Regions from separate parts of the Streptomyces sp. NPDC046859 genome, predicted to be linked through region 1. Evidence: riboswitches for the same ligand, from Rfam matches in the RefSeq annotation. Region 1 holds a riboswitch; each other region holds the start of a gene.

Region 1 (10,295 bases):
CGTGACGACGCCCATCGCGATGTTGATCAGGAAGAGCTTGCCCCAGAACTTCGTCGCCCTGAGGTACTTCTCCTTCTCCGTGCGCACCCAGGCGGTCTGCAGTCCGGCCGTGAGAGCGGCCAGCGAGATCGTCAGCGGGACGAACAGAAAGTGGTAGACGGTGGTGATGCCGAACTGCCATCGCGCCAGCGTCTCCGGCGCCAGAGCCAGGTTCACGTCGCCGCTCCTTACCTACGCTTGTGAAAGCGTTCACATTCACAAGCCATTATGCAGCACGCGTGTTCCCTTTCGTCGGGGGGTCCTGTTACCCGCGGTCAACCCGTGGGCCTGGCCAGGCGCAGCCGCCCGGCCAAGCCCTCCGGCCGCTACTTCTCCTTGCGGAAGCCTTCCGCCACCTTCAGGAAGATGTCGTTCGCCTCGGTCTCCCCGACCGTCACCCGCACACCCTCGCCCGGGAACGGCCGGACCACCACGCCCGCCTGCTCACACGCCTGCGCGAACGCGACCGTGCGCTCCCCCAGCCGCAGCCAGACGAAGTTGGCCTGGGTCTCGGGCACCGTCCAGCCCTGCCCGCGCAGACCGTCGACGACGCGGTTGCGCTCGCACACCAACGAGCCCACGCGGCCGATCAGCGCGTCCTCCGCGCGCAGCGAGGCGATGGCGGCCTCCTGCGCGATCTGGCTGACGCCGAACGGGACCGCCGTCTTGCGCAGGGCGGCCGCGACCGGCTCACGGGCGATGGCGAAGCCGACGCGCAGACCGGCGAGGCCGTACGCCTTGGAGAAGGTCCGCAGGACGCAGACGTTCGGGCGGTCGCGGTAGATCTCCACGCCGTCCGGGACCTCGGGGTCGCGGATGAACTCGCGGTACGCCTCGTCCAGTACCACCAGGACGTCCCGGGGCACCCGGTCGAGGAACCGCTCGAGTTCGGCCCGCTTCACGACCGTGCCGGTCGGGTTGTTCGGGTTGCACACGAAGATCAGCCGGGTGCGGTCGGTGACGGCGTCGGCCATCGCGTCCAGGTCGTGCACGTCGCCCGGCGTCAGCGGCACCTGGACGGGCGTGGCGCCGCTGATCCGCGTGATGATCGGGTACGCCTCGAAGGACCGCCAGGCGTAGACGACCTCGTCGCCGGGTCCCGAGGTGGCCTGGAGGAGCTGCTGGGCGACACCGACCGAGCCCGTGCCGGTGGCCAGGTGCGACACCGGCACCGCGAAGCGCTCGGACAGTTCGTCCATGAGCCCGGTGCACATCATGTCCGGGTAGCGGTTGAACGACGCGGCGCAGGCCGCCACCGTCTCCATCACACCGGGCAGCGGCGGATAAGGGTTCTCGTTGGAGGACAGCTTGTAGGCCACCGGGCCACCGGCCGCGGCGGGCTTGCCCGGCTTGTAGGTGGGGATCCCCTCCAGCTCGGCGCGCAGCTTGGGGCTCGTCTCGCTCACCGCAGTCCTCCTCGCGACCACCGGCGGCCCATCACCACCGCCGGCTCCAATACTCCTCACCTTATGAGGATTCGGCTCCGATGCGTACAGGTGAGACGGTCCGGCTGCCCGACCACCGCGTCGGCATCTCCATCCAGGGCATCGTCGTACGAAGGCGTACGAAACCAGGGGCGCGCCGCACATATATCTATGCGCCGGTAGCTCGCGCCGTGGCGCGCATCCCTCGTGCAGGTGAGTTGAGACCTCTTCGAAACATCGGGCATGGGGCAGGCCCACACCCGCAGACACGTCACGTCCTACTATTGGATCGTTCAACTCTCTTGTTTTCCAAGGGATTTGACCCCGGATGACCATGCAGAAACGTGTCTGTCAACGCGCGCATATGCGTCCGCCCTACCCCACCCGATGAGCCCTACTATCGGCTCGCCATGACAGCAGCAGGGAAGCACCAGGTGAGCCGCGCGGAAACCTCTCGCCGGGGCGGCCGGTCCAGCCGGGCGGGCATCAGAGACGTGGCCGCCGCCGCCGGGGTGTCCATCACGACCGTCTCCGACGCCCTCAACGGCAAGGGCCGGCTCCCCGACGCCACCCGACGCCATGTCCGCGAGGTCGCCGACCGGCTGGGCTACCGCCCGTCGGCCGCCGCCCGCACCCTCCGTACCGGCAAGTCGGGCCTCATCGGCCTGACCGTGACCACATACGGGGATGAACCTTTCACCTTCACGGAGTTCGCGTACTTCGCCGAGATGGCCCGAGCCGCCACCTCGGCCGCGCTCGCCCGCGGCTACGCCCTCGTGATCCTCCCGGCGACCTCGCGCCACGACGTGTGGTCGAACGTCGCCCTGGACGGCACCGTCGTCATCGACCCGTCCGACCAGGACCCGGTCGTCAGCGAGCTGGTGCGGCAGGGACTGCCCGTCGTCTCCGACGGCCGTCCGGCCGGTTCGCTGCCGGTCACCGCCTGGGTCGACAACGACCACGAGGCCGCCGTCCTCGGCATCCTCGACCACCTGGCCGAAGCCGGCGCCCGCCGCATCGGCCTGCTCACCGGCACGACCACGGACACGTACACCCATCTGTCGACCACCGCGTACCTGCGCTGGTGCGAGCGGGTCGGCCAGGACCCCGTGTACGAGGCCTACCCGGCCCACGACCCGTGCGCGGGCGCCGTCGCCGCCGACCGGCTGCTCGCCCGGCCGGACCGGCCCGACGCGGTCTACGGGCTGTTCGACCCGAACGGCACGGATCTGCTCGCCGCCGCCCGTCGCTACGGCCTGCGCGTACCGGACGACCTGCTTCTGGTGTGCTGCAGCGAATCAACGGTGTACGCGAACACCGAGCCGCCCATCACCACGCTCTCCCTCAAGCCGCGCCGCATCGGCACGGCCGTCGTGCAGCTCCTCATCGACGCCATCGAGGGAGTCGACTCGGAGCAGCCGGTCGAGCAGGTGATACCGACGGAGCTGATCGTGCGCACCTCGTCCCAGCGACGCCCGCCGCGCACGACGGTCAGCGCGCCGAGGTCCCCCGAGAACTGATAGAAACACGCCCCAGGCCACGTCGCACACAGGTCCGGGGGCGCGTTCGGGGCGGTTCGTCGAGTAGGCGTTTTCCTGCCCAATCGGGGCGAAAGCCGCACCGGACGGGAGTCCTGTTCCGATTCACCACCCCTGGGTCATCACATGGCGCGAACGGCATTCCTATGATGGGCCCACGACACCGCGGGCCGCTGCGACCAGGCAGTCCGAAGCGGTGCAGCTGCGGCGCGATGGTGGAGGGGTCTGATGACTCAGGGGGCCGGTCAGGGACCCGAGGTGGAGCGGACGGCGACGTTGCGCGACTTCCGGGTGCCCGCTTACGTACACGAGACCGGTCCGTACGCCCACAGCACGCACCCCGGCGAGGTGGTGCCGCCGCCTCCCGCCGAGACCTACCCGGAGACCTACCCCGAGGGTTACACGCCCACCGAGCGGGACCTGCCGGTCATCCAGCGCGGCGACACGGTCCAGGTGCAGGTCGAGCCCGCCTCCGTCCCGGTCCAGCAGTCCGCCGACGGTCCCGGGCCGCTGTTCGTCGTCGGTGACGTGCACGGCTACCTGGACGAGCTGACGGCCGCCCTCCAGGAGAAGGGCCTCGTCGACTCGGCAGGCAGCTGGTGCGCGGGCACCGCCCGGCTGTGGTTCCTCGGCGACTTCACCGACCGCGGCCCCGACGGCATCGGCGTCATCGACCTGGTGATGCGGCTGTCCGCGGAGGCCGCCGCCTCCGGCGGCTACTGCAAGGCCCTCATGGGCAACCACGAGCTGCTGCTGCTCGGCGCCAAGCGGTTCGGCGACACTCCCGTCAACTCGGGCGCGGGCACCGCCACCTTCCAGGCGGCCTGGCTGCTCAACGGCGGGCAGAAGACCGACATGGACCGCCTCCAGGACCACCACCTGCAGTGGATGTCCCGGCTCGACGCCGTCGAGGAGGTGGACGGGCATCTGCTGGTGCACTCCGACACCACCGCCTATCTCGACTACGGCCGGTCCATCGAGGAGGTCAACGACACCGTCCGCGAGACGCTGACCCGCAACGACGCCGACGAGGTCTGGGACCTGTTCCGCAAGTTCACCAAGCGGTTCTCCTTCCGTGACGAGGGCGGCGCACAGGCCGTGCGCTCCCTGCTCGATACGTACGGCGGCACCCGCATCGTTCACGGCCACAGCCCGATTCCGTATCTGCTCGGCGAGGTCGGCTCCGAGGACGGCGAGGACAACTCCGGGCCGCTGGTCGAGGGCCCGCACGTCTACGCGGACGGGCTCGCGATCGCGATGGACGGCGGCGTGACCATGGCCGGAAAGCTGTTGGTCCAGCAACTCCCCCTGGACATCTGACCGTTCTCCGGTGCGCGTCCCCCGGTCACGGGGGGCGCGAAGAGGCGTGGGCCGGGGCCCAATTTTGGCAAACCCCCTGTCACCGTGTGCCGTCGCCGCTCTACCATCGCCTTATCCGTAGCAGGCTCCCCTCCGTTTCTGCCCGACGGCTCGTTGGCATGCGAGCCCCAAGCCCTACGGAGCATCGGGGGATGCACATGAACAGCGTTCCGCAGCACCTGCTCAGCGAGGACCGCCAGGAGTACGAGCGGATCCTCAACGAGGCGCTGCGCTCCGCCCCACACCGCCCGGAACTGGCCGCTGTCGGACAGCGGCTCAACCCCGAACAACTGCGCACCATGGCGCTGAACGCCACCGCGCTCATCACGGCGGCCGCAGCGACCGAGTACCAGCACTACGTGAAGGTCCGTGAGGAACTGCGCCAGCCGGCGCCGTCCAGCCCGTCGTCGTCCCGTGAGACCGGCTCCAGCGAGCCGGGCGGGGGCGCGATGGGACTCGCCACCACCGTCGGAGAGGTCGCCGAGACCGCGGGACCCGGCCTCGTCGCCGTCCTCGCGGTCCTGGCACCCGTCCTCGCCGGCACCGCCGCGGCGATATTCCTGCTCGTGGGATACGTCCTGAAGATGTTCAATCCCGAGCGAGCCTTCGCCCAGACCATGCTCACCACCGGATGGGTGTTCGGTGCCATCGCGGCGGCGGCCATCCTGGTCGCCGCCGTCGGGCTCCTGCTGACCGCCCTGCGCAACCGACCCACCCTCGACGGCGCGCCCTACGGCGCGCTGAGCGAGGAAGTGATCCTGGCCAGGCAGGCCTGGCGGGAGGCCCTGCTGGAACGCGGCATCCTGCCCTTCCTGCGGGAAGCGCTGGCCGACCCCGGCACGACCGCCGCCCTGCACCCCACCTCACCGTCGACTCCGGCGGGCCGGATGCCGAACCTCGGCTACGGCCGCCCCGGGTTCAGCAGCCCGGACGACGGCCCCGCCGGGGGCCACCGCCCGCGCTTCTCGAGCCCGGACTACACCAGCCCGGACTTCGGAGGCCCGGAACACCAGCCGGAGTGACCCCCGGCTTGCGCCCCGCCACACGAGGCCCTCGCAGGGACCTCCTGCGACGGCCCCCGAGGCAGCCTCCTCGGGGGCGGCGCAAGCCGAGCAGCCTGCAGGGGCCGGGTGATCTGTGCTTCGAGAAGGTACCGATCAGTCCGCCAGCGGCAGGTACACCCTGTTGCCCGCCGCCGCGAACTCCTTGGACTTCTGGGCCATGCCCTCCTCGATCTCCTCCTGCGAGCCGCCGTGCCGCCGGCGGATGTCCTGGGAGATCTTCATGGAGCAGAACTTCGGCCCGCACATGGAGCAGAAGTGGGCCGTCTTGGCGGGCTCGGCCGGCAGGGTCTCGTCGTGGAACTCGCGGGCCGTGTCCGGGTCGAGCGCCAGGTTGAACTGGTCCTCCCAGCGGAACTCGAAGCGGGCGTCGGACAGCGCGTCGTCCCACTCCTGCGCCCCGGGGTGGCCCTTGGCGAGGTCCGCGGCGTGCGCGGCGATCTTGTAGGTGATGACGCCGGTCTTGACGTCGTCACGGTTGGGCAGGCCCAGGTGCTCCTTGGGCGTCACGTAGCAGAGCATGGCGGTGCCCCACCAGGCGATCATCGCGGCACCGATGCCGGACGTGATGTGGTCGTACGCCGGCGCGACGTCCGTGGTCAGCGGGCCGAGCGTATAGAACGGAGCTTCATCGCAGATCTCCTGCTGAAGGTCGATGTTCTCCTTGATCTTGTGCATCGGGACGTGACCCGGGCCCTCGATCATGGTCTGTACGTTGAAACGCTTGGCGATGGTGTTGAGTTCCCCGAGCGTCCGCAACTCCGCGAACTGCGCCTCGTCGTTGGCGTCCGCGATCGACCCCGGCCTGAGGCCGTCGCCCAGCGAGTAGGTGACGTCGTAGGCGGCGAGGATCTCGCAGAGCTCCTCGAAGTTCTCGTACAGGAAGCTCTCCTTGTGGTGCGCCAGGCACCACGCGGCCATGATCGAGCCGCCGCGGGAGACGATGCCCGTCTTGCGGTTCGCCGTGAGCGGCACGTACGGCAGGCGCACGCCCGCGTGGACCGTCATGTAGTCCACGCCCTGCTCGGCCTGCTCGACGACCGTGTCCTTGTAGATCTCCCAGGTCAGTTCCTCGGCCTTGCCGTCGACCTTCTCCAGCGCCTGGTAGAGCGGCACCGTGCCGATGGGGACGGGGGAGTTGCGCAGCACCCACTCGCGCGTGGTGTGGATGTTGCGGCCGGTGGAGAGGTCCATGACCGTGTCGGCGCCCCAGCGGGTCGCCCAGGTCATCTTCTCGACCTCCTCCTCGATGGAGGAGGTCACGGCGGAGTTGCCGATGTTGGCGTTGACCTTCACCAGGAACCGCTTGCCGATGATCATCGGCTCGATCTCCGGGTGGTTGACGTTGGCGGGCAGCACCGCCCGGCCCGCGGCGATCTCCGCACGGACCACCTCGGGGTCGACGTTCTCCCGGATCGCCACGAACTCCATCTCGGGGGTGATCTCCCCGCGGCGGGCGTAAGCGAGCTGGGTGACGGCCTGTCCGTCGCGGCTGCGCCGGGGCTGGCGCGGCCGTCCCGGGAACACCGCGTCGAGGTTGCGCAGTCCCCCTCGCGGCGCTGTGTGCTTGATGCCGTCGTCCTCGGGCCGGACGGGCCGGCCCGCGTACTCCTCGGTGTCCCCGCGGGTGACGATCCAGTTCTCCCGCAGCGGGGGCAGCCCGCGGCGGACGTCGGTCTCGGCGGCTGGATCGGTGTACGGGCCCGACGTGTCGTACAGCGTGACCGACTGCCCGTTGGTGAGGTGCACCTGGCGGACCGGCACCCGCAGATCGGGGCGTGAGCCCTCGATGTACGCCTTGTGCCAGCCGATGGACTTTTCGGCCTCCGCGGAGACTTCGCCCTGCAAGGGCGATTCGTCCTGGTTCGAGGCAGGCGTGCGTGCGTCCTTGATGGTCATGAGACCTACTCCCTACGCCGGCATTACCCGGTAACAGGTTCGGCGGTCGACGCAGCGGTATCCGTCTGCCGACGTCTCGTGTGAAACGTCACTCGTGACGAGTGATGTTTCATGTGAAACATCGCTGGGACGGAGGTCAGCGCCCTCTCAGCCCGGTGCTCCGAGCTCCCGCGTGTACAAAGGTGGTTCCACGCTAGCGCCAGTTCGGGCGCGCTGAACAGAGGGCCCTCTCCGTTCTTGCGATGATCGATCGGTGACCACGATGCATGAACCTCCGTACCCGCCGCACGAACCGCGCCGCGGCCAAGGCCCGGGAAACGGCCCCGCGCGGCACAACGACCGTGACGAGCAGCGGGGTTCGGGAGCGCCCGGGGGCGGGCCCGACAGCGGGCACGAACACGGGCAGGGATCCGGGCACGGGCACTCCCACAGCCACTCCCACGGTCCGGCCGCTCCTGTCTCCCGGCATCTGCGCAAGGTCATCGCGGCCGTCCTGATCCCGTTCGCCGCGGCCGTGGTGGTCGGCCTCACGGTGCTCTGGCCGGGCGGTGCCCCGGCGCACGAGCGCACCGGGGTCGGCTTCGACCGACAGACCCAGCAGGCCACGGTCACGAAGGTGGTCGAGCTGAGCTGCAAGGAGGTGGGCGCCGGCGGAGCTCCGCCGGCCGGGGACACCTCCGCCGCGGAAGGCTCCTCCACCGGCGAGGGCTCCTCCGCGGCGCGGGAGGAGAGCGGTACCTGCAAGAAGGCGACGATCCGCGTCGACACGGGGAAGGACAAGGGCCGTACGTTCACGGAGATCGTCCAGCCCGACCAGTCACGGCAGTTGAGCGAAGGTCAGGAGGTCGTGGTCGCCTACGAGCCCTCTGCCCCCAAGGACCTCCAGTACGCCGTCGCCGACGTCAACCGGCGCGTCCCGCTCTCGGTGCTCGCCGGGATCTTCGCCGTCGCCGTCGTGCTCGTCGGACGGCTGCGGGGCGTCATGGCCCTGGTCTCGCTGGCGATCAGCTTCCTGCTGCTCAACTTCTTCATCCTGCCGGCGATCCTGCAGGGCTCGAACCCGCTGGTCGTCGCGGTGGTGGGGGCGAGCGCCATCATGCTGATCGCGCTCTACCTGTGTCACGGCCCGTCGGCGCGTACATCGGTCGCGGTCCTCGGCACCCTCATCTCGCTCCTGCTGATCGGGGTCCTGGGCTCGGTGTTCATCGACTGGGCAGCGCTCACCGGCAACACCGACGACAACACGGGCCTCATCCACGGCCTGTACCCGTCGATCGACATGAGCGGTCTGCTGCTGGCCGGGATCATCATCGGCTCGCTCGGTGTGCTCGACGACGTGACGGTCACCCAGACGTCCGCGGTCTGGGAGCTGCACGAGGCCAATCCGACGATGGGCTGGCGCGGGCTGTACCGGGCGGGCATCCGCATCGGGCGCGACCACATCGCGTCGGTCGTCAACACGCTCGTCCTCGCCTACGCGGGCGCCGCGCTGCCCCTGCTGCTGCTCTTCTCCATCGCCCAGAGCGGCGTCGGCACGGTCGCCAACAGCGAGCTGGTGGCGGAGGAGATCGTGCGGACGCTGGTGGGCTCCATCGGCCTCGTCGCCTCCGTGCCGGTGACGACGGCCCTGGCTGCGCTGGTGGTCTCGGCCGACCGGCCCGAGCCCGGCACGGCGCCCGTGGGGGCCCGGCCGGCCGTGGCGGGCGCCGCACCGGCCGCGGGGCGGGGTGGGCGGGGGCGGCGGCGCAAGCGGTGAGGCAGGACCTCCGAGTCGCCCCCGACCTCCGCTGAAGCGTTACGCCACTGCCGCCCCCAGCTTGTTGTGACGCCTCAGCCCGCGCTCTGCTCCTCCGCGAGGATGCGGTCCAGGGCCTCGTCGAGATACGCGTCGAAGTCGGCGAGCGCCCCCTCCTGCCCGAGCGGCACCAGCTTGTCGGTGCGGTCCAGGAATGCCACGAGCGGTGCGACGGAGGAGCGGAACAGCGCCTGATCCGGGCCGACCTGGAGCCGGATCAGCACGTCGCCCAAGGTGTCGGAGCCGGCCGGCGAGACCCGTACATCGCCCTCGCCGCAGGGCGTGCCCACGCCGTCGACCAGCAGCTCGCGACCGAAGGCCCAGGTGACCGGGGCATCACCGGGCAGATGGAACGTGAGCCGCACGGCATAGGGATCACAGGTCTCGTAGCGCAGTTCCACCGGGATGCGGAAGGAGAGCTCCTCCGAGACGAGAAAGCTCATCATGACCTCTGCCTGTACGGACTCGCGCATCGCCTACCCCGCCGGTTGCCTTCGACTGGCCGGGACGGACCCCGACACTGGTGGAATCTTGCTGAACGTACACGAGAGATCACAAGGAGTGAGTTTTCAGATGCTGATAGAGAGTGCGAGTGACCCCAGGAGCCGGCCGATCTCGACCTGAAGCTGGTGCACCGTCGAGTGCAGCCGGTCGGCCTGGTGGAGGGGGAGGGACAGGGCCATCGTCGCGGCCGTCGTGCCCACCGTGATCGGGATGGCCGCGCACACCGTGCCCAGCGCGTACTCCTGACGTTCGGTCACGGGGGCCATGCGCCCGACCTGGTCCAGACGTCGTAGCAGGCTATGGCTGTCCGCGACCGTGTAGGGCGTGAGGGCACGCACGGGATACCGGTCCAGATGGTCCCGGCGGGCCTCCTCGTCCAGTTGGGAGAGCAGGCACTTGCCGATGGCGTGGGCATGGCCGGTCTCACGGAAGTCGGCCCACTCGTGCACCGCCGGACTGCCCGGGCTGTCGGAGACGCACATGACCTCGATCTCGCCGTCGCGGTACTGGGCGTAGTAAACCGGGGCACCCACCGCGTCACGCCATCGAGCGAGTGCGTCGACCATGGTGCTGCGACGTTTCTGCTGGGCGCTGCTGCTGCTCAGCCGCACGGCGGCGTCACCGAGGAAGAACAGCCCCTTGTCGCGGCGGAGATAGCCCTCGTGCACCAGCGTGC
Region 2 (10,295 bases), on a different contig from region 1:
CCGTGGTGTCCCAGCCCAGCTCCTCGCTCGTCGCCCCGACGACCAGCTCCCCGCTCTCGCGCGGCACCAGGTACACCTGGCTGCCCCGCACCATCGCCCGCACCGTCCGGCTCAGGAACGGCGCGAGGCCCTGCGGCACGGTCAGCCGCAGCACCTGCCCCTTCACGGGCCGCACGGGCGGCCGTACGGCGTCCGGGACGCCCGCGAGCCGGCCGCTCCGACTGCCGGCCGCGAGGACCACCCGGTCCGCGCGCAGCGCCGTGCCGTCCGTGGTGGTGACCCCCGTCGCCCGGTCCGCCGTGACGTCCAGGCGCCCGGCCCAGGCCCGGTGGAAGGTCACACCGGCCCGCTCGCACGCCTCCAGCAGCGCCCCGGTGAGCAGCCGGGGGTCGATCTGGTGGTCGCCGTCCACCCGCAGCCCGCCGCGCACTCCGGGCGCGAGCATCGGCTCCAGGCGCCGGCACTCCCGCCCGGTCAGCCACTCGGAGTCCAGCCCCGAACGGGTCTGCAGGGCGTGCAGCTCCCGCAGGTGGGCGCGGTCGTCCGCGTCGAGGGCCACGGCCAGCGTGCCGCACCGGCGGTAGCCGAGGGGGTGTCCGGTGAGGTCGGCGAGCTCGGCCGCGAAGTCCGGATAGCGGCGGGCCGAGTCGAGGTTCAGGGCGAGCAGGGTCTGTTCCCCGTAGTGGAGTTCGGTGACCGCGGCCAGCATCCCGGCCGCCACCTGGGCGGCCCCGCCACCCGGCTCCGGGTCCGCCACGGCCGTGGCGAACCCGCGCTGCGCGGCCCGCCACGCCGTGACCAGGCCGATGATCCCGCCCCCGACGACGAGGACGTCTGACGTACGTGAGGACATGGGCGTCCAGCCCCTCCCTTCGCCGGCATGACCCGGATCAGGTTCGTACGGTCGGAGGCCGCCAGCCTCCCTCTCAGCCCGGTGCGTCCGGGCTCCCGCGAGTGCTCTACGGTGGCCACCCTAGCCCGCAGTCCCAGGTATCGGTAAGGGAGCCTCCCCGCATGGCCCGCTCGCTCGACGGTCTCGTCCTCGCCCCCGTCGCCGACCAGGCGCCGGGGCAGGTGGGGACGCGCACCCGGTTCACGTACCACGAGCAGGACGGCGTGGTCTGGGCCGAGTACAGCGGCGGCGACGTGGTGCGCGGGCACCTCGTCGGCACCCGGGACGGCGACCGGCTGGACTTCCGGTACGTGCAGCTCAAGCGGGACGGCACGACCTCCTCGGGCCACTGCGTGTCCACGGTGGGCGAACTCCCCGACGGGCGCGTGCGGCTGACGGAGACCTGGGAGTGGGAGTCGCAGCCGGGCAGCGGCACCAGTGTGGTCGAGCAGGTCCCGCGTCCTGACTGACGGCACGTCACGTGTCTATGGTGATCAGGTGAGCGAGCCAACCACCCAGTCGCAGCGGTCCGTGGTCGTCGCCGGCGCCGGCATGGCCGGTGTGCAGACGGCGGTCGCCCTGCGCGAGAAGGGCTTCACGGGGACGATCACCCTGATCGGCGCCGAGCCCCACCAGCCGTACGACCGCCCGCCCCTGTCCAAGGCCGTGCTGCTCGGCACCGCCGAGGGCTCCGCCTTCGACGTCGACTTCGAGGCGCTCGGCGTCGAACTGCGGCTCGGCTGCGAGGTGCTGGGCGTCCGCACCGCCGACCGCGTCCTGGACACCGAGACCGGGCCCGTCCCCTACGACGCGCTGGTCCTCGCCACCGGCGCCGAACCGCTGCGGCTGCCCGGCACCGAGGGCGTCCCCGGCGTGCACCTGCTGCGCACCCTGGACGACGCCGAGCGGCTGCGCCCGGTGCTCGCCCGGCAGCACGACGTCGTGGTCGTCGGCGCGGGCTGGATCGGAGCCGAGTTCACCACCGCCGCCCGGGAGGCGGGCTGCGCGGTGACCGTCGTGGAGGCCGCCGAGCGGCCGCTCGCGGGCGCCCTGCCCGCCGAGGTGGCCGAGCCGATGGCCGCCTGGTACGCGGACAGCGGGGCCGTGCTGCGCACCGGCACGCGCGTGGAGCGCGTCGAACAGGGCGCCGTCGTCCTGGGCGACGGCACGCGCGTGCCCGCCGGCGCCGTCGTCGTCGGCATCGGGGCCCGGCCCGCCACCGCCTGGCTCACCGGCTCGGACATCGCGCTCGGCGCGCACGGCGAGGTGCTGGCCGACGACCGGCTGCGCACCTCCGCGCCGGACGTGTACGCGGTCGGCGACTGCGCCTCCTTCCCGTCCGGGCGCTACGGCGAGCGGCTGCTGGTCCACCACTGGGACAACGCCCTCCAGGGGCCCCGCACGGTCGCCGCCGACATCCTCGGCGAGACCACCGCGCGCTACGACCCCGTGCCCTACTTCTGGTCCGAGCAGTTCGGCCGGTTCGTGCAGTACGCCGGACACCACCCGGGCGCCGACACGCTGCTGTGGCGCGGCGACCCGGCCGGCCCCGCCTGGTCGGTGTGCTGGCTGCGCGAGGGGCGGCTGGCCGCCCTCCTGGCGGTGGGCCGGCCCCGGGACCTCGCCCAGGGACGGCGGCTGATCGAGGCGGGCACGCCGATGGACGCCTCGCTGCTGACGGACCCCGCGCGGCCCCTGAAGGCGGCGTCGGTGTGACGCGGGGGCAGGCGGCCGCGCCCGGCCGGACCGGCCTGACTTCCGACTGTCGGTGCCAGATGGCAGGCTTGTTCCCGTGACCGAGATTGACGCAAAGATCGATGCTCTCGTCCCCGCCTGGCTCACCGTCCCCGACATCGCCGAGATGCTCGGCGTCGAGGTGACCCGCGTCCGGCAGCTGGTCAAGGAGGGCCAGCTCATCGCCGTACGCCGGGGTGAGAACCGCGCGCTGCACGTCCCCGCCGCCTTCATCGACGGGGACAAGGTCGTCAAGGGCCTGACCGGGACCCTGACGCTCCTGCGGGACGACGGCTTCACGGACGAAGAGATGCTGGAGTGGCTCTTCACTCCCGACCCCTCCCTGCCCGGCACGCCCGCGCAGGCCCTCAGCGAGAACCGCGGCACGGAGGTGAAGCGCCGCGCCCAGGCGCTCGCCGTCTGACCGCCCGTACATCGCCCCTCCGGCCGGTCCCGGGTCGCGTACGACACGCGGCCCGGGGCGCCGGCCGGCAGGCGCACGCCCCGGGCGCGGCGTCCGTATCCCGCGCCCCGCGGTGCACCCGTGCCCGCCGCCGGACCGCGGCGACGGCTCCCGGTACCGTGCCAGCGTCCGGCACCCGCCCGGCACCCGGCACCACCGACCCCAGGGGGCTCCGCATGTCCGACACCGCCCGCGCGCAACTCGCCGACGCCCGGCTGTACCTGTGCACCGACGCCCGCAGGCGCCAGGGCGACCTCGCGGAGTTCCTGGACGCCGTGCTCGCCGGTGGCGTCGACATCGTGCAGCTGCGCGACAAGGGCATGGAGGCCGCCGAGGAGCTGGAGCACCTGAGGGTCCTCGCCGAGGCGTGCGCCCGGCACGGCAAGCTCCTCGCGGTCAACGACCGGGCCGACGTGGCCCATGCCGCCGGCTCCGACGTCCTCCACCTGGGCCAGGGCGACCTGCCCGTCCCGGCCGCCCGGGCGGTCCTCGGCCCCGACGTCCTGATAGGCCGCTCCACGCACACCGAGGCGGAGGCCACCGCGGCGGCCGTCCAGGAGGGCGTCGACTACTTCTGCACCGGCCCCTGCTGGCCCACCCCGACCAAGCCCGGCCGGCCCGCCCCCGGTCTCGACCTGGTCCGCCACACCGCCGCCCTCGGCACCGAGCGTCCCTGGTTCGCCATCGGCGGCATCGACCTCGGCAACCTCGACCAGGTGCTGGAGGCCGGAGCCCGCCGGGTCGTCGTGGTACGGGCCCTCACGGAGGCGGACGACCCGGGCGCGGCCGCGGCCGAGTTCGCCGGGCGACTGAAGCAGGACTGAACCGGCTCGTCTCATTTTCCGCACCGCGGCGTCTCGGATGGTGGGCGTCCGAGGATCTCGGGGGCCGTGCGGGGCGCTTTTCCGTCCCGATCTGTCCAAGGGATGGACAGGGACGCGACAAATCGGGCAAATGTCCGGCGTCCGGTTGGGGGACCGGGTACCCCTGGTTAACCTGCGAGTATGGCCCTCGGCACCGCATCCATCAGGTCGGACCACGCTCGTACCGTGCGCGAGATGCTCGCGACCGGCAAGACGACGTATTCCTTCGAGTTCTACGCCCCCAAGACCCCGAAGGGCGAGCGGAACCTGTGGAACGCGCTGCGCAGGGTCGAGGCCGTCCGGCCCGACTTCGTCTCGGTGACGTACGGCGCCGGGGGCTCCACGCGCGCCGGCACCGTCAAGGCGACCGAGGCCATCGCCTCGGACACCACGCTCACGCCGATCGCCCACCTCACCGCCGTCGACCACTCGGTGGCCGACCTGCGGAACATCATCGGGCAGTACGCCGACGCGGGGATCCGCAACATGCTGGCCCTGCGCGGCGACCCGCCGGGCGACCCGCTGGGCGACTGGGTGCCGCACCCCCGCGGCCTCACCTACGCCGCCGAACTCGTCGAGCTGATCAAGGCGTCGGGGGACTTCTGCGTCGGCGTCGCGGCCTTCCCGGCGATGCACCCGCGCTCCGCCGACCGGGACACCGACGTGCGGCACTTCGTCGACAAGTGCCGTGCCGGCGCCGACTACGCGATCACGCAGATGTTCTTCGATCCGGAGGACTATCTGCGGCTGCGCGACCGGGTCGCCGCCGCCGGCTGCGACACCCCGATCATCCCGGAGATCATGCCCATCGCCGGCGTGCGGACGCTGGAACGGATCCCCTCCCTCACCAACGCCGAGTTCCCGGACGCCCTGAGAGAGCGGATCCTCACAGCGAAGGACGATCCCGCGGCGGTACGCTCCATCGGTATCGAGTTCGCCACCGAGTTCTGCGCACGGCTGCTGGCCGAGGGAGTGCCCGGACTGCACTTCATCACGCTCAACAACTCCACGGCGACACTGGAAATCCACGAGAACCTGGGCCTGCACCACCCACCGCAGGCCTAGACCGGTCGTCCTGATATACGTCACACTGCGTAGGCGGCCACTGGGAGAGGGGCGTACATGGGCTTGACGGTCCTCTACATCGCGTTCGGCGTCGTCGCGCTGTGGCTGCTCGGTGAGGTGCTGCTGCAGTACAAAGCGCGGCTGCGCTGGCGGCTGGTCGCCTTCGTCGGCTTCCTCGGCGTCGTCCTCGGCGTGCTCACGCAGTCCGTGATCGTCATCGGAGTGGGCGCCGCGGCGTTCGCGATCGGGCAGACCTACGTCACGCTGTCGTTCCGCCGCGGCTTCTCCGCAGGCTGGGCGGTGTCCGCGCCGGCCCTCGGCCCGCTGGGCGCCAGGCGCCGCCGCGACGAGGCCGACCGCCAGGAGCCGACCCTGGAGGTCTCCGACCTGGAGGCCGCCGACGGCTACATGGACGACGGCGCCGACCACGGCCGCGACCAGGCCGCCTACGGCACCGACGACTACGACCACGACGACGTCTTCACGCCCGCGCGCGGCGGCCGGGACGCGGCCGCCGAGTCCACCGCCGTCTACGAGCCGCAGCCCCTGCCGGAGGACACCGGCTCCTACGGCGTGTACAGCGACGCCGCCTACGCGGCCGCCCAGCAGCAGGGCTACGCCGACGCGGGCCAGTCCCAGGAGCAGTACGCCACCGCCGACCAGAGCTACTCGTACGACGGCTACGCCGGGTACGACCAGCAGCAGTACGGCTACGACGCGAACGGCCAGCAGCAGTACGCCGCCTACTCCGACCCGTACATCGGCACCCAGACCTACGGCGGCGCCTCGTACGACGCCTACGGGCAGCAGCAGTACGGCCAGCAGTTCTACGGGCAGGACCCGTACGCCACCGGCACCTACCCCGAGGGCACCCCGCCCGGCGGTGTCTGGGTCCCGCAGCAGCGCACCGACGAGTACGGCGCCGAGCTCCCGCCCGAGCAGCAGTACCCCTACCAGGGCAACGGGCAGCAGCAGGGCCCGGGTTACGACGAGCAGTACCGTTTCTGACGGGGCCGCGCACCGGGGCTCACGCCCGGCTCACCGGGAGCCCTGGAACTGAGGCCCTTCCACGATCAGCCCGGCCACCAGCGCGCCGGACATGCCCGCGTGCGGAAGCCCGCCGCCGGGGTGCGACCAGCCGCCGACCGTGAACAGCCCTGCCAGGGCCGTGCTGTTGGAGGCGTGCAGCATCCGCCCCTCCGCGGCGGCCAGCGCCGGAGCCGGAACCGCGCCGCCCTCCGCGCCCGTCGCCTCCGCGACGTCGGCGGGGGTCAGGACCTCGCGCCACAGCAGGCGCTCCCGCAGATCGGGCACCGCCCGCTCGGCGACGGTGACCAGGGCGTCCGCACACCGGGCCGTCTCCTCGGCGGAACCGCCGCCGGACCCGGCCGGCACCGTCGCCACGAGCGTGACCGCCTCATGACCGGCGTCCGGGACCAGAGCCGGGTCGCCGGGCCGCAGCACCGAGACCGTGGGGCGCGCCGCCATGCCCGCGGCGGCCCCGAACAGGGCGTCCAGCTCGGCGTCCCGGTCCTCGGCGTGCACCACCGTGCGGTGCGCCGTGCCGTCCGGGCGGCCGCCCCGCAGGGCCAGCAGCACCGTCAGCCGGCTCGGGGCCGCGTGCCTCGGCGGGACCTCGCCCTCGGCGCGCACCGCCGTGCCCCGCACCAGCCGGTCCAGTACGCCCGGCGCGACCCCGCTCACCACGAGATCGGCCTCCACCGCCGTCCCGTCGGCCAGCTCCAGCCCGGCCGCCCGGCCGTCCTTCTCCGGGACCGCCGCGACCCGCGCGCCGAAGTGGAACGCGACCCGGCGGGCCACGCACCGCTCGTACACCGCCCGCGCCAACTCCCGCATACCGCCGCGCACATACCAGGTCCCGAAGGCGTGCTCCATGTACGGCAGCACCGCCGCGTTCGCCGGAGCCTCGCGGGGATCGAGGCCGTACGCGAGGGCGTGGCTCTCCAGGAGGGCGGCCAGCCGGGGGTCGCGCAGCTCCCAGGCGCCGACCTCGGCGAGGGTGCCGGCGCGGCGGGTGCGCAGCAGCCGCTTGTGGGGGACCGACGGGTAGGGCTCACGGCCGGCCAGCACCTGCCAGTCGGGCCACAGGGGCTCCTCCAGCAGCGGTCTGCGGGTGCGGTCCCAGGTCTCGCGGGCGCGGACCAGGAAGTCGCCCCAGCGGCGCCCCGCTCCGGCGCCCAGAGCCTCGTCCAGGGCCGAGACGACGCCCGCGCGTGAGGCGTTCGGCAGCGCGGCCTCGGAGCCGTCTGCGAAGAGGTGCCGCGCGGAGGGGTCGACCTGGACGAGGTCGACGCACTCCTCCAGCGGCTCCTTGCCGGTCTTGACGAACAGGTCGCGGTACACGGCGGGCAGCGGGAGCAGACCGGGGCCCGTGTCGAAGGCGAAGCCGTCGCGCTCGAAGCGGCGCACCGCTCCGCCGTACGTCTCCGTCCGCTCGTACACCGCCACCCGGTGGCCCGCGACGGCCAGCCGGGCCGCGGCCGCAAGGGCGCCCATCCCGGCGCCGATCACCGCAATCCGTGCCATGGAGGGGACCTTATCGGCCGCCGCCGACCACCGGACCGCCGGGATCCGCCGCAGCTCAGCCGGGGCGCCGGGTCACGGCGGTGCGTGCCGGGCGCTTCTCGGCCCGCCGCTCGGCCCGGCGACGCAGGAAGCGGCGGATGCGCGAGACGAGGAAGGACAGCAGCAGCACCCCGGCCAGCAGCAGGGCGCCCGTGATGACGGCGGCCGCGACCGGGTGGAAGATCGCGAAGGTGAGGAGCGCGGCCACCCCGAGGTCCTCGGCGAGGCTCACCACGATGTTGCTGAAGGGCTCGGGGGAGCTGTTGACCGCCATCCGCGTCCCGGCCTTGACCAGATGGCTGACCAGCGCCGTGGAACCGCCGAGCGCGCCCGCCGCGAGCTCCGGCACCGATCCGCTCTGACCGGCGAGCAGCGCGGCGACGACCGCGCCGGACACCGGGCGGATCACGGTGTGCGCCGCGTCCCAGGCCGAGTCCACGTACGGGATCTTGTCGGCGACGGCCTCGCACAGGAACAGCACACCGGCCGCGATCAGGACGTCCGGGCGCTGCAGGGCGTCGGGGACGTCGTCGCTCAGCCCGGTCGCGCCGAATATGCCGAGGAGCAGGACCACCGCGTACGCGTTGACGCCGCTGGCCCAGCCGCTTGTGAACACCAGAGGGAGTACGGACACGCAGGGGATCGTAGCCAGTCGGCGACGGCGGGTCATGAGGTCCGGCGCGCAGCTCTGAGTACCCGTACCTAGGGGGCTGGATGAGTACGCGCGCGGATGGGGCGCGACCTGCCCGGACGGGAGAGTGGAGGCACGGAGAAGGGGACCGGCTCCGGCACCGGCGACACGGGGCGCCGGAACGGAGCGGCCCCGGACCCGCTCCTTCCGCCGGCCCGGCGTCGGCGGGAGCGAGACCGGGGGACCCGGGGGACGGACCGAACGGGGGTCCAGGGGGAACGGGGGAGCACGGGGGTGCACGAGGAGGCGCCGGTCCGGTGACGGCCCGCGGGGGACGCGGCCGTCACGGACCGGCGCTTTCGTGTGCGCGTGCCGGTGCGGGGCTCAGCGGCGCCCGCTCACCCGGCCCTGCAGCAGCCGGGACAGCGCCGCGTGGACGTCGTCCAGGGAGCGCTCCGGCTGGAACGACTTCCAGTCCAGCGCGGCCACCAGCACCATGCCGACCAGGGCGGCGGCGGTCAGCGGGATGTCGATCTCGTCGCTGAACTCGCCGCCCTCCACGCCCTCGCGCAGCACGCCCTCGACGACCGCCACGGCCTGCTGCCGGACCACCATCAGCGTGGACTGCCAGGCGCGGTTGGTCCGCCACAGCTCGGCGACGTAGAGCTGGGTGAACGACGGGTAGCGGTCGATGAAGACCAGCCCCGCGCGGACCATCGCGTCGAGCGCGTCCACCCTGCTCCCGCCCTCGCGGGCAGTCGTCTCGGCCGCGTCCCGCAGGGAGGCCGTGAGCAGGCCGACCCCGTGCCGCAGCAACTCCTCGAAGAGGACCGACTTGCTGGCGAAGTTGTAGTAGACGGTGCCCTTCGCCACCCCGGCACGCTCGGCGATCTCGTCCACCGTGGTGGCGGAGAAGCCTTGTTCGGCGATGAGCGTGACGGCCGCCTCGTAGAGCTTCTGTCGGGTGGCCTCACGGCGCGTGCTGCCGCCCGACGCGGCGCTGCTGCTTTCCATGGCCCCGATTGTCCCGCGCCCGCTCACAGGCTCAGCTCCGGGTGCAGCCGGTCGAGTGTCCACACCTGCCGGCGGCGGGCCGACAGCGCGGTCAGCGCCAGGGCGCCGGCCGTGAAGGCGGCCAGGACCAGGCATCCGGTCCACACCGGCTGCAGACCGCCGCCCGTGATGAGCCGGCGCAGCGCCTCGACGACGTAGGTCATCGGCAGGAACGGGTGCAGGGCGTTGAAGAAGCCCGGGCTGGTCTGCACCGGGTAGGTGCCGCCCGCGGACGTGAGCTGGAGCATCAGCAGCGCCAGGACGAGGATCCGTCCGGCCGCGCCGAAGCGGGCGTTCAGCCACTGCACGATCGCCGCGAAGCACGCCGTGACCAGGAAGAGGAAGCCCACCGTCCCGGCCGCCCGCGCCATCTGGAGCCCGACCGCCCAGTGCAGCACGGACATCAGCGCCACGGTCTGCAGCACACCGATGGCGACCACGGGCAGCCAGCCCGCCAGCGCGATCCGCCACGCCGAGGCGCCCGCGGCGAGCGCGCGCCGGTTCATCGGCGCGATCAGCATGTACGCCACCATCGCGCCCACCCACAGGGACAGCGGGATGAAGTACGGGGCGAAGCCGGTGCCGTAGTTGGGCGCCTTGTGCAGGTCCCGGGAGACGAGCTGGACCGGGTCGGCCATCACCTCGGTGCGCTGGTCGCGGTCCTTCTTGTCGTAGTCGGGGATCTTCCCGGCACCCTCGTGCAGCCCGTTCGAGAGCTTGCCGGAGCCGTCGACCAGCTTGTACATGCCGCCGTTCAGGTCGTACGCGCCCGACTTCAGCCGGCCCACACCGGTGTCCAGATCCACGGCGCCGGTCCTCGCCGTGCCGAGTCCCGTGTGCAGCTTCCTGGCCCCGGCGGCGACCTTCGCGGCCCCGTCGTTCAGCTTGTTGATCCGGCTGACGGCGTCGTCGAGGTCCTCCGAGAGGCGGGGCGCGCGCTCGGCGAGGGCGTCGGCCTGCTTCTGGAGCGTGGCGAGGTGCTTGTCGAGTTTCTTCAGATCGCCGTGC
Region 3 (10,295 bases), on a different contig from region 1:
CCCGAGCGGGAGAAGACCGTGGTGACGCTGTACTACTACGAGGGCCTCACCCTCGCCGAGATCGGCAACGTCCTGGGTGTGACGGAGAGCCGGGTCAGCCAGATCCACACCAAGTCCGTGCTCCAGCTCCGGGCGAAACTGGCCGGCTTCGGCCGGTGACCTGCCCGGCGACAGTGGCGTTCGGCGCAGACACTCCCGTCGGACGAGCGGCGTCCGTACAGTGGACGGGTGCCAAGGATTCGAGCGGCCTCCGTGGCCGAGCACCGGTCGATGCAGCGAGCCGCCCTGCTGGACGCGGCTCGTTCCCTGTTGTCCGAGGGTGGGACGGAGGCACTGACCTTCCCGGCCCTGGCCGAGCGCACGGGACTCGCGCGGTCCTCCGTCTACGAGTACTTCCGGTCACGGGCCGCCGTGGTCGAGGAGCTGTGCGCGGTCGACTTCCCGGTCTGGGCCGCGGAGGTGGAGGCAGCGATGGAGGGCGAGACGACATCCGAGGGCAAGGTCGAGGCGTATGTGCGCCGCCAGCTCGCGCTGGTCGGCGACCGGCGGCACCGGGCCGTCGTGGCCATCTCCGCGAGCGAGCTGGACGCCGGCGCCCGGGAGAAGATCCGGGCCGCGCACGGCGGGCTGATCGCGATGATCGTCGAGGCGCTGCGGGAGATGGGGCACGCGGAGCCCCGGCTGGCCGCCATGCTGCTGCAGGGTGTCGTCGACGCGGCGGTCCGCAGGATCGAACTGGGCGCCGCGGAGGAACCGGCGGCGATCACCGACGCGGCCGTCTCCATGGCGCTCAGGGGTGTGCGGGGCTGAGGTCCGGCCCCGTGGGCGCCGGCACCCCCAGGACCGGCAGCAGACGGGACGGGCCGTGCAGGAGCCAGGGCGGGAGCAGCGACAAGGGGTTCAGATAGCCGTCGCCCCGGCGCAGGCCCCAGTGCAGGCAGGCCGTCGCACAGTGCGAGCCGGCCGGCTCCACGGTCCCGACGACGTCACCCGCCGTCACCTCCTCGCCCTTGCCGACGGACGCCCGCACCGGCTCGTACGTCGTGCGTAGTGGGGGATCACCCGTCCCCGCGAGCTCCACCGACACCACGCCCCTGCCGGCCACCCGTCCGGCGTAGGACACCCGTCCGGCCGCCACCGCGCGCGCCGGTGTGCCCACCGGGGCCGACAGGTCCACACCCCGGTGGCCGCGGCCGTAGGCCGTCGCAGGGGGCTCCCAGGCGCGCAGGACCGGGGGGCGTGATCCCACGGGCCAGGTCCGTCCGAGCCTCGGGACCTCGGGGTCCGCGGCCGGAGCCGCGGGCGCCCGGGCGGCGGTCGGGGTCAGGTCCGGCGCCGGTGCCAGCAGGACGGCGGCCGTCAGCAGAAGCAGCAGGATCAGCCGTCCGGACGTCCTCGCCGCCTTCACGTATCGCTTCTGTCGCATGTCCGAAGGGTGGCGCAATCGAGCCGATCATGGCCGGTATCTGTGGACAAGCTCCGTGCTGTGGACAGCGGCGTCACCCGGGACCTCCAAGGTCCCGTACACTTCTTCTGGCGATCCGGGTCACCGGGTCGACTTCGCACGCCCCGACACCCCGCCGGAAACGGTCGGTGTCAGCGCCCCTCGGTCCTTCGTGGCACGGCGCATGCGGGCGTCAGGCGCGGGAGCCGTCCGGCCCCCGCGGCACAACCGAGAACCAAGGAGAACACGGCCATGGCCGTCGTCACGATGCGGGAGCTGCTGGAGAGCGGCGTCCACTTCGGTCACCAGACCCGCCGTTGGAACCCGAAGATGAAGCGCTTCATCTTCACCGAGCGCAACGGCATCTACATCATCGACCTGCTCCAGTCGCTGTCGTACATCGACCGCGCCTACGAGTTCGTCAAGGAGACCGTCGCCCACGGCGGCACGGTCATGTTCGTCGGCACGAAGAAGCAGGCGCAGGAGGCCATCGCCGAGCAGGCCACCCGCGTCGGCATGCCCTACGTCAACCAGCGCTGGCTGGGCGGCATGCTCACCAACTTCTCGACCGTCTACAAGCGTCTGCAGCGCCTCAAGGAGCTCGAGCAGATCGACTTCGAGGACGTCGCCGCGTCGGGTCTGACCAAGAAGGAGCTCCTGGTCCTCTCGCGTGAGAAGGCCAAGCTCGAGAAGACCCTCGGCGGTATCCGCGAGATGCAGAAGGTGCCCAGCGCCGTCTGGATCGTGGACACCAAGAAGGAGCACATCGCGGTCGGCGAGGCCCGGAAGCTCAACATCCCGGTCGTCGCCATCCTCGACACCAACTGCGACCCCGACGAGGTCGACTACAAGATCCCGGGCAACGACGACGCGATCCGCTCCGTCACCCTGCTCACCCGCGTGATCGCCGACGCCGTCGCCGAGGGCCTCATCGCCCGCAGCGGTGTCGCCACCGAGGGCAAGGGCGAGAAGGCCGCCGGCGAGCCGCTGGCCGAGTGGGAGCGCGACCTGCTCGAGGGCGAGAAGAAGGCCGACGAGGCTCCGGCTGCCGCCGAGGCCCCCGCTGCCGAGGCCCCCGCCGCGGAGGCTCCGGCCACCGAGGCTCCGGCCACCGAGGCTCCGGCCACGGAGGCTCCGGCCGCCGAGGGCGAGCAGGCCTGACACCGTCAGCGTTGACGGCGGGAGCGGTACTGGATCCCACGGCCCCCGTGCCGCGGTGAAACCCGCTCCCGCCGTTCACCTGTAGGTCGACGGAAGGCCGGCGGCCCCGGTCAGTCCATGGCGGCCGCAGACCCCGTAGATCTTCGATCTTCCAGACTTCCAGAAAGATTCACAGACTCATGGCGAACTACACCGCCGCTGACGTCAAGAAGCTCCGCGAGCTCACCGGCGCCGGCATGATGGACTGCAAGAAGGCGCTGGACGAGGCCGAGGGCAACGTCGAGAAGGCCGTCGAGGCGCTGCGCATCAAGGGCCAGAAGGGCGTCGCCAAGCGCGAGGGCCGCTCCGCCGAGAACGGCGCCGTGGTCTCGATCATCGCCGACGACAACTCCTCCGGTGTCCTCGTCGAGCTGAAGTGCGAGACGGACTTCGTCGCCAAGGGCGAGAAGTTCCAGGCCGTGGCCAACGCCATCGCCGAGCACGTCGCCAAGACCTCCCCGGCCGACATCGAGGCCCTGCTCGCCTCCGAGATCGAGGCCGGCAAGACCGTGCAGGCGTTCGTGGACGAGGCCAACGCCAACCTCGGCGAGAAGATCGTCCTGGACCGCTTCGCGCAGTTCGGAGACGGCTACGTGACGGCGTACATGCACCGCACGATGCCCGACCTGCCCCCGCAGATCGGTGTCCTCGTCGAGCTCGACAAGCCGAACGCCGAGGTCGCCAAGGGCGTCGCCCAGCACATCGCCGCCTTCGCGCCGAAGTACCTCTCCAAGGAGGACGTGCCGGCCGAGGTCGTCGAGTCCGAGCGCCGCGTCGCCGAGGAGACCACCCGCGCCGAGGGCAAGCCCGAGGCCGCCCTGCCGAAGATCGTCGAGGGTCGCCTCAACGGCTTCTTCAAGGACGCCACGCTGCTCGGTCAGCCGTACGCGCTCGACAACAAGAAGTCCGTCCAGAAGATCCTGGACGAGGCCGGTGTCACCCTGAAGCGCTTCGCGCGCATCAAGGTCGGCATCTGAGTCCGTGCCGCGCTCGACGCCCCGCCCCTATAGGGTCGAAGGCAGTCGATGGCGGACGCCGCCACCGCGTAAGCGCGGCTGACGGACGACAGCAGATCTGACGAGGAGGCCATTGCCGCGCATGGGATGCGAAACACACCCCATCGGCAATGGCCTTCTTCGCATGTGCACCCAGTAACAAAGGCGGGATCTCGATGACCACCAAGGCCCAGAAGAGCGACGACGGCAAAGTACACGGCCGGTTTCTGCTGAAGCTGTCCGGAGAGGCCTTCTCCGGCGGCGGGGGACTCGGTGTCGATCCGGACGTGGTGCACAAGATCGCACGTGAGATCGCGGCGGTCGTACGCGACGGCGCCCAGGTCGCCGTCGTCATCGGCGGTGGCAACTTCTTCCGCGGTGCGGAACTCCAGCAGCGCGGCATGGACCGCGCGCGCTCGGACTACATGGGCATGCTCGGCACCGTGATGAACTGCCTCGCCCTCCAGGACTTCCTGGAGAAGGAGGGCATCGACAGCCGGGTCCAGACCGCCATCACCATGGGACAGGTCGCCGAGCCGTACATCCCGCTGCGCGCCGTGCGGCACCTGGAGAAGGGCCGTGTGGTCATTTTCGGGGCGGGCATGGGGATGCCGTACTTCTCCACCGACACCACCGCCGCGCAGCGCGCCCTGGAGATCGACGCCGAGGCGCTGCTGATGGGCAAGAACGGCGTCGACGGGGTCTACGACTCCGACCCGAAGACCAACCCGGACGCCGTCAAGTTCGACTCCCTCGGATACGGCGAGGTCATCACCCGGGACCTCAAGGTCGCCGACGCCACGGCGATCACACTGTGCCGCGACAACAAGCTCCCGATCCTCGTCTTCGAGCTTCTGGCGGAGGGCAATATCGCCCGTGCCGTCAAGGGTGAGAAGATCGGCACGCTGGTGGGTGAGCAGGGAGGTCGGGGCTGACGCCTCGGCACCGACCCGTCCGGGGGACGGACGGGACGGACCCTGGCCGGGGGATGGACAATGTCCTGCCGGTCGGGAACCGTGCAGGAAGAAGACGCGACGCAGCCGGCCGCCGCCTCCACCCAGGAACCGCAGCCGGGCCTTTCACTCAAGACACGCAGGAGCAAGTGGTGATCGAAGAGACCCTCCTCGAGGCCGAGGAGAAGATGGAGAAGGCCGTCGTGGTCGCCAAGGAGGACTTCGCCGCGATCCGCACCGGCCGTGCGCACCCGGCGATGTTCAACAAGATCGTGGCCGACTACTACGGTGCGCCGACGCCGATCAACCAGCTCGCCTCGTTCTCCGTGCCGGAGCCGCGCATGGCGGTCGTCACCCCGTTCGACAAGACCGCCCTGCGCAACATCGAGCAGGCGATCCGGGACTCCGACCTCGGCGTCAACCCGAGCAACGACGGCAACATCATCCGTGTGGTGTTCCCCGAGCTCACGGAGGAGCGCCGCCGCGAGTACATCAAGGTCGCCAAGGGCAAGGGCGAGGACGCCAAGGTGTCCATCCGCTCGGTCCGCCGCAAGGCCAAGGACGCCATCGACAAGCTGATCAAGGACGGCGAGATCGGTGAGGACGAGGGCCGGCGTGCGGAGAAGGAGCTCGACGACACCACCCACAAGTACGTCGCTCAGGTGGACGAGCTGCTGAAGCACAAGGAAGCCGAGCTGCTCGAGGTCTGATGAACGACTCTTCCTGGGGCGCGCCGACCGGGGCCGGGCAGGCCGGGTACTGGGGGCCCGACGATCGAGGACCTGTCCAAGGGGCCGACCCGGCGGGTCCCGCGTACGATGCGCCTCAGGCGCAGCAGACTCGCCCGATGCCCATCGTGCCCGACGGACCCGTGTACGGCGGAGACCAGGATGACGATCGGGGGGCCGCTCGGCTGAGCGGCCCCTTGTTCCGCGAGGAACCGTCGCAGGCGCGGCCTCACCACACGCCGCTGGCGCAGCCGTTCCAGGCGGTGCAGCAGAATCCGGAGCCCATGCCCGACGCCTCGCAGCCGGCGCCCCCGCCGCAGAAGAAGAGCGCGGGACGCGACCTGACCTCTGCCATAGGGGTCGGCGTCGGGCTCGGCGTCGTGATCGTGGCGTCCCTGTTCGTCGTCAAGGCCGTGTTCGTCGGTGTGGTCGCCGTGGCCGTGGTCGTGGGCCTGTGGGAGCTGACCAAGCGGCTGGAGGAGCGCAAGGGCATCAGGGCGCCGCTCGTCCCGCTCGCGGTCGGCGGCGCCGCGATGGTGGTCGCCGGATACGTGCGGGGCGCCGAGGGCGCCTGGGTGGCGATGGCGCTGACCGCGCTGGCCGTCCTGGTCTGGCGGATGACGGAGCCGCCCGAGGACTACCTCCGGGACGTCACCGCCGGCGTCTTCGCGGCGTTCTACGTACCGTTCCTCGCCACGTTCGTCACGATGATGCTGACCGCGGACGACGGGCCGTGGCGCGTCCTGACGTTCCTGCTCCTGACCGTCGTCAGCGACACCGGCGCCTACGCCATCGGCTGGCGCTTCGGCCGGACCAAGCTGGCGCCGCGCATCAGCCCCGGCAAGACCCGCGAGGGCCTGCTGGGCGCGGTGAGCTTCGCGATGGTGGCGGGCGCGCTGTGCATGCAGTTCCTGATCGACGACGGCAGCTGGTGGCAGGGCCTGCTCCTGGGCCTCGCGGTCGCGGCCAGCGCCACGCTGGGCGACCTCGGCGAGTCGATGATCAAGCGCGACCTGGGCATCAAGGACATGGGCAGCCTCCTGCCGGGGCACGGCGGCATCATGGACCGCCTGGACTCCCTCCTCCCGACGGCACCGGTGGTGTGGCTGCTGCTGGTGCTGTTCGTGGGGTCGGGCTGATCCGCTGGCTCCGCCCTGCCGGACTGTGACCATGGGGAGCCCCCGCTCTTTCGGAGCGGGGGCTCCGGCGTCGGCGAGGAAGCCTCGAGGACATGCGCCCCCAGTGGAAGCGCCGGCTTCGGCTCGCCCGCGGCGTGTGCGAGGGCGCCGCCGTGACCCCTGACGGCAGGAACCCCGTGTTCGCGGCACCGGAGTACCGGCACGCACTCCGACCGGCGCCTCCTGAAAGCTCGACGTCCGCTCCCGGGTGACCGCCCCCACCCCACTCGCGCCCGGGGTCCCGGAGTTGATCTGCCACACTGGAAGGGTTATGCCTGCACCCGGAGAACTCACATTCGTCGCCCCGCGCGGAGCCAAGAAGCCGCCGCGGCATCTTGCCGATCTCACGCCCGGTGAGCGCAAGGACGCCGTCGCCGCGATCGGCGAGAAGCCGTTTCGTGCCAAGCAGCTCTCGCAGCACTACTTCGCGCGGTACGCGCACGATCCGGAGCAGTGGACCGACATCCCCGCCGGGTCCCGCGCCAAGCTGCGGGAGGAGCTTCTGCCCGAGCTGATGACCGTCGTGCGGCATCTGTCGACCGACCAGGGGGCCACGCGTAAGACGCTGTGGCGGCTGTTCGACGGGACCCTCGTCGAGTCCGTGCTCATGCGGTACCCGGATCGGGTCACCATGTGCATCAGCTCGCAGGCCGGGTGCGGTATGAATTGCCCCTTCTGTGCCACCGGGCAGGCCGGGCTCGACCGGAATCTGTCCACCGCCGAGATCGTTCATCAGATCGTCGACGGGATGCGGGCGCTCAGGGACGGGGAGGTCCCCGGGGGGCCGGCTCGGCTGTCCAACATCGTCTTTATGGGGATGGGCGAGCCGCTCGCCAACTACAACCGGGTCGTCGGGGCCATCCGGCGGCTCACCGATCCGGAGCCGGACGGGATGGGGCTCTCGCAGCGGGGGATCACCGTCTCCACCGTCGGGCTCGTGCCCGCCATCCACCGGCTCGCCGATGAAGGGCTCAAGACCCGGCTCGCCATCTCGCTGCACGCCCCCGACGACGAGCTGCGCGACACCCTCGTCCCCGTGAACACGCGGTGGAAGGTGCGCGAGGTGCTGGACGCCGGGTTCGAGTACGTCGCGAAGAGCGGCCGCCGGCTGTCCATCGAGTACGCGCTCATCCGGGACATCAACGACCAGGCCTGGCGCGGTGACCGGCTCGGGCGGCTGCTCAAGGGCAAGCCCGTGCACGTCAACCTCATTCCGCTGAACCCGACGCCGGGCTCGAAGTGGACCGCCTCGCGGCCCGAGGACGAGAAGGCGTTCGTGGAGGCCATCGCCGCCCATGGTGTACCGGTGACGGTCCGGGACACCCGTGGCCAGGAGATCGACGGGGCGTGTGGTCAGCTCGCCGCCACCGAGCGGTAGTCTGACCGGCGTCAACACATCTGCATATTCCGACAGGGGAGCGCCACAGCGCTGAGAGTGCGGCACCGGCCGCAGACCCTCCGAACCTGGCCCAGGTCATTCTGGGTAGGGAGATCGGTCATCACTCGAGCTGTTGCGCCCTGCCCGAGCCCCCCCGGGGCCACGGGCAGGGCCGCGTCTCTTCCTGGTCAGCCCAGGAGGAATCCAGTGAGCATCACCAAGAAGGCCACGGCCCTCGGCGTCGGGCTCGGTCTCGTCGCCCTGCCGGCGCTGACCGCCTGCGGGTCGTCCGACGACGGCGGCAGCGGCGGCGGTTCGCGGACCGTCACCCTGGTCAGCCACAACTCGTGGGCCGTGTCCAAGGACGTCCTCGCGGGCTTCGAGAAGCAGTCCGGCTACAAGGTCCGGGTCCTCAAGGACGGCGACGCGGGGCAGGCCGTCAACAAGGCCATCCTCACCAAGGACAACCCGCAGGGCGACGTCTTCTTCGGCGTGGACAACACCCTGCTGTCCCGGACCCTCGACAACGGCCTGTTCCAGTCGTACGAGGCCAAGGGCTCCGACCTGGTCCTGCCCGAGTTCCGGGTCGACCAGGACAAGCACCGGGTCACCCCCGTCGACACCGGCGACGTCTGCGTCAACTACGACAAGGCGTACTTCAGCGAGCGCAAGCTGGACCCGCCCACCTCGTTCGGCGACCTGGTCAAGCCCGCGTACAAGAACCTCCTCGTCACCGAGAACGCCTCCACCTCCTCGCCCGGCCTCGGGTTCCTCCTCGGCACCGCCGCCAAGTACGGCGACGACGGCTGGCCGGACTACTGGAAGAAGCTGAAGGCCAACGGCGTCAAGGTCGTCGACGGCTGGGAGCAGGCCTACAACGAGGAGTTCTCCGGTTCGGCCGGCGGGAAGAAGGCGAAGGGCGACCGGCCCCTCGTCGTGTCGTACGCCTCCTCGCCGCCCGCCGAGGTGATCTACGCCGATCCCCGGCCCTCGACCGCGCCGACGGGTGTCGTGGACGGCACATGCTTCCGGCAGGTCGAGTACGCCGGTCTGCTCGGCAACGCGGGCAACCCCGAGGGCGGCAAGGCGCTGATCGACTTCCTGCTGACGAAGACGTTCCAGGACGACATGCCGCTGAACATGTTCGTGTACCCGGTGCGGAAGGACGCCGAGGTGCCGAAGGAGTTCACGGAGTACGGGCCGCCGGCGAAGAACCCCGAGACCATGGACCCGGCGAAGGTCGCCGCCCACCGTGACGACTGGGTCAAGTCGTGGACCTCGCTCGTCCTGAGGTAACGGCACGCCGCACGCGGGGCGCGGCGGCGCGGCTCGGTCTCGTGGCCGTGCCCGTCGCGTTCTTCGCGGTCTTCTTCGCCTACCCGGTCGCCGCGATCGTCGCGCGCGGCCTGAACGTCGACGGGGCGTGGCGGTTCGGTCGGCTGTGGGACGTGCTCGGGCAGTCCGACATCCGGCACGTGCTGTGGTTCACCACCTGGCAGGCCCTCGCCTCCACCGCGCTCACCCTGCTGATCGCGCTGCCCGGCGCCTATGTCTTCGCCCGTTTCGACTTCCCCGGCAAACAGGTCCTGCGGGCGGTGGTGACCGTGCCGTTCGTGCTGCCGACGGTCGTCGTCGGCACGGCGTTCCTCGCGCTCGTGGGCCGCGGCGGGCTGCTGGACGAGCTGTGGGGCGTACGGCTGGACACCACCGTGTGGGCCATCCTGCTCGCGCACGTCTTCTTCAACTACGCCGTCGTCGTACGGACGGTGGGCGGCCTCTGGGCCCAGCTGGATCCCCGGCAGGAGGAGGCCGCGCGGATGCTCGGGGCGTCCCGGTGGACCGCCTGGCGGACCGTCACCCTGCCGGCGCTCGGGCCGGCCGTGGCCGCCGCCGCGCTCATGGTCTTCCTGTTCACCTTCACCTCCTTCGGCGTGGTCCAGATCCTCGGCGGTCCGGCGTTCTCCACCCTGGAGGTCGAGATCTACCGGCAGACCTCCGAGATCTTCGACCTATCCACGGCCGCCGTGCTGACGATCGTGCAGTTCCTGGCGGTCGGCTCGGTCCTCGCCGTGCACGCCTGGACCGTACGGCGGCGGGAGAGCACCCTGCGTCTGGTCGACGCGTCCGTGACGGCGCGGCGACCGCGCGGTGCCGGGCAGTGGGCGCTGCTCGCCGGGGTCCTGGCCGTCGTCGCCGTCCTGCTGGTGCTGCCGCCGGCCGTCCTGGTGCGCCGCTCGCTGGACGCGCCCGGCCTCGGCTACTACCGGGCGCTCACCGAGGCCGACGGCGGGGTCTTCCTCGTCGCGCCGATCGAGGCGATCGGCAACTCGCTCCAGTACGCCGTCGTCGCCACCCTCATCGCGGTGCTGGTCGGCGGACTGGCGGCGGCCGCACTGACCCGGCGGGACGCCGGCCGGTT

Evidence for each region. Region 1 has a riboswitch for thiamine pyrophosphate ahead of thiC (phosphomethylpyrimidine synthase ThiC). Riboswitches for the same ligand answer to the same signal wherever they lie in the genome.
Region 2: linked by a shared signal. The riboswitch ahead of thiO (glycine oxidase ThiO) and the one ahead of thiC (phosphomethylpyrimidine synthase ThiC) in region 1 are both predicted to bind thiamine pyrophosphate.
Region 3: linked by a shared signal. The riboswitch ahead of ABZ899_RS18580 (thiamine ABC transporter substrate-binding protein) and the one ahead of thiC (phosphomethylpyrimidine synthase ThiC) in region 1 are both predicted to bind thiamine pyrophosphate.

Annotation. Positions count from the first base shown of each region.
Region 1 covers NZ_JBEYXR010000013.1:8,092-18,386, reverse strand. Annotated here, with positions in the region: gene ABZ899_RS20195 (cytochrome ubiquinol oxidase subunit I) at 1-216, opposite strand, end outside; gene hisC (histidinol-phosphate transaminase) at 366-1,445, opposite strand; gene ABZ899_RS20185 (LacI family DNA-binding transcriptional regulator) at 1,874-2,983, shown strand; gene ABZ899_RS20180 (metallophosphoesterase) at 3,230-4,321, shown strand; gene ABZ899_RS20175 (hypothetical protein) at 4,513-5,382, shown strand; gene thiC (phosphomethylpyrimidine synthase ThiC) at 5,518-7,320, opposite strand; TPP riboswitch at 7,313-7,502, opposite strand; gene ABZ899_RS20165 (YibE/F family protein) at 7,574-9,076, shown strand; gene ABZ899_RS20160 (SsgA family sporulation/cell division regulator) at 9,151-9,588, opposite strand; gene ABZ899_RS20155 (helix-turn-helix domain-containing protein) at 9,685-10,295, opposite strand, start outside.
Region 2 covers NZ_JBEYXR010000005.1:43,376-53,670, forward strand. Annotated here, with positions in the region: gene thiO (glycine oxidase ThiO) at 1-853, opposite strand, end outside; TPP riboswitch at 851-962, opposite strand; gene ABZ899_RS08510 (hypothetical protein) at 1,015-1,362, shown strand; gene ABZ899_RS08515 (FAD-dependent oxidoreductase) at 1,424-2,608, shown strand; gene ABZ899_RS08520 (Rv2175c family DNA-binding protein) at 2,685-3,050, shown strand; gene thiE (thiamine phosphate synthase) at 3,266-3,913, shown strand; gene metF (methylenetetrahydrofolate reductase [NAD(P)H]) at 4,094-5,017, shown strand; gene ABZ899_RS08535 (hypothetical protein) at 5,075-6,025, shown strand; gene ABZ899_RS08540 (NAD(P)/FAD-dependent oxidoreductase) at 6,056-7,564, opposite strand; gene ABZ899_RS08545 (DUF4126 domain-containing protein) at 7,620-8,237, opposite strand; gene ABZ899_RS08550 (helix-turn-helix domain-containing protein) at 8,619-9,248, opposite strand; gene ABZ899_RS08555 (YhgE/Pip domain-containing protein) at 9,272-10,295, opposite strand, start outside.
Region 3 covers NZ_JBEYXR010000011.1:103,467-113,761, forward strand. Annotated here, with positions in the region: gene whiG (RNA polymerase sigma factor WhiG) at 1-159, shown strand, start outside; gene ABZ899_RS18540 (helix-turn-helix domain-containing protein) at 253-810, shown strand; gene ABZ899_RS18545 (M23 family metallopeptidase) at 791-1,426, opposite strand; gene rpsB (30S ribosomal protein S2) at 1,697-2,605, shown strand; gene tsf (translation elongation factor Ts) at 2,785-3,621, shown strand; gene pyrH (UMP kinase) at 3,816-4,574, shown strand; gene frr (ribosome recycling factor) at 4,745-5,302, shown strand; gene ABZ899_RS18570 (phosphatidate cytidylyltransferase) at 5,302-6,459, shown strand; gene rlmN (23S rRNA (adenine(2503)-C(2))-methyltransferase RlmN) at 6,770-7,876, shown strand; TPP riboswitch at 7,901-8,006, shown strand; gene ABZ899_RS18580 (thiamine ABC transporter substrate-binding protein) at 8,084-9,172, shown strand; gene ABZ899_RS18585 (iron ABC transporter permease) at 9,148-10,295, shown strand, end outside.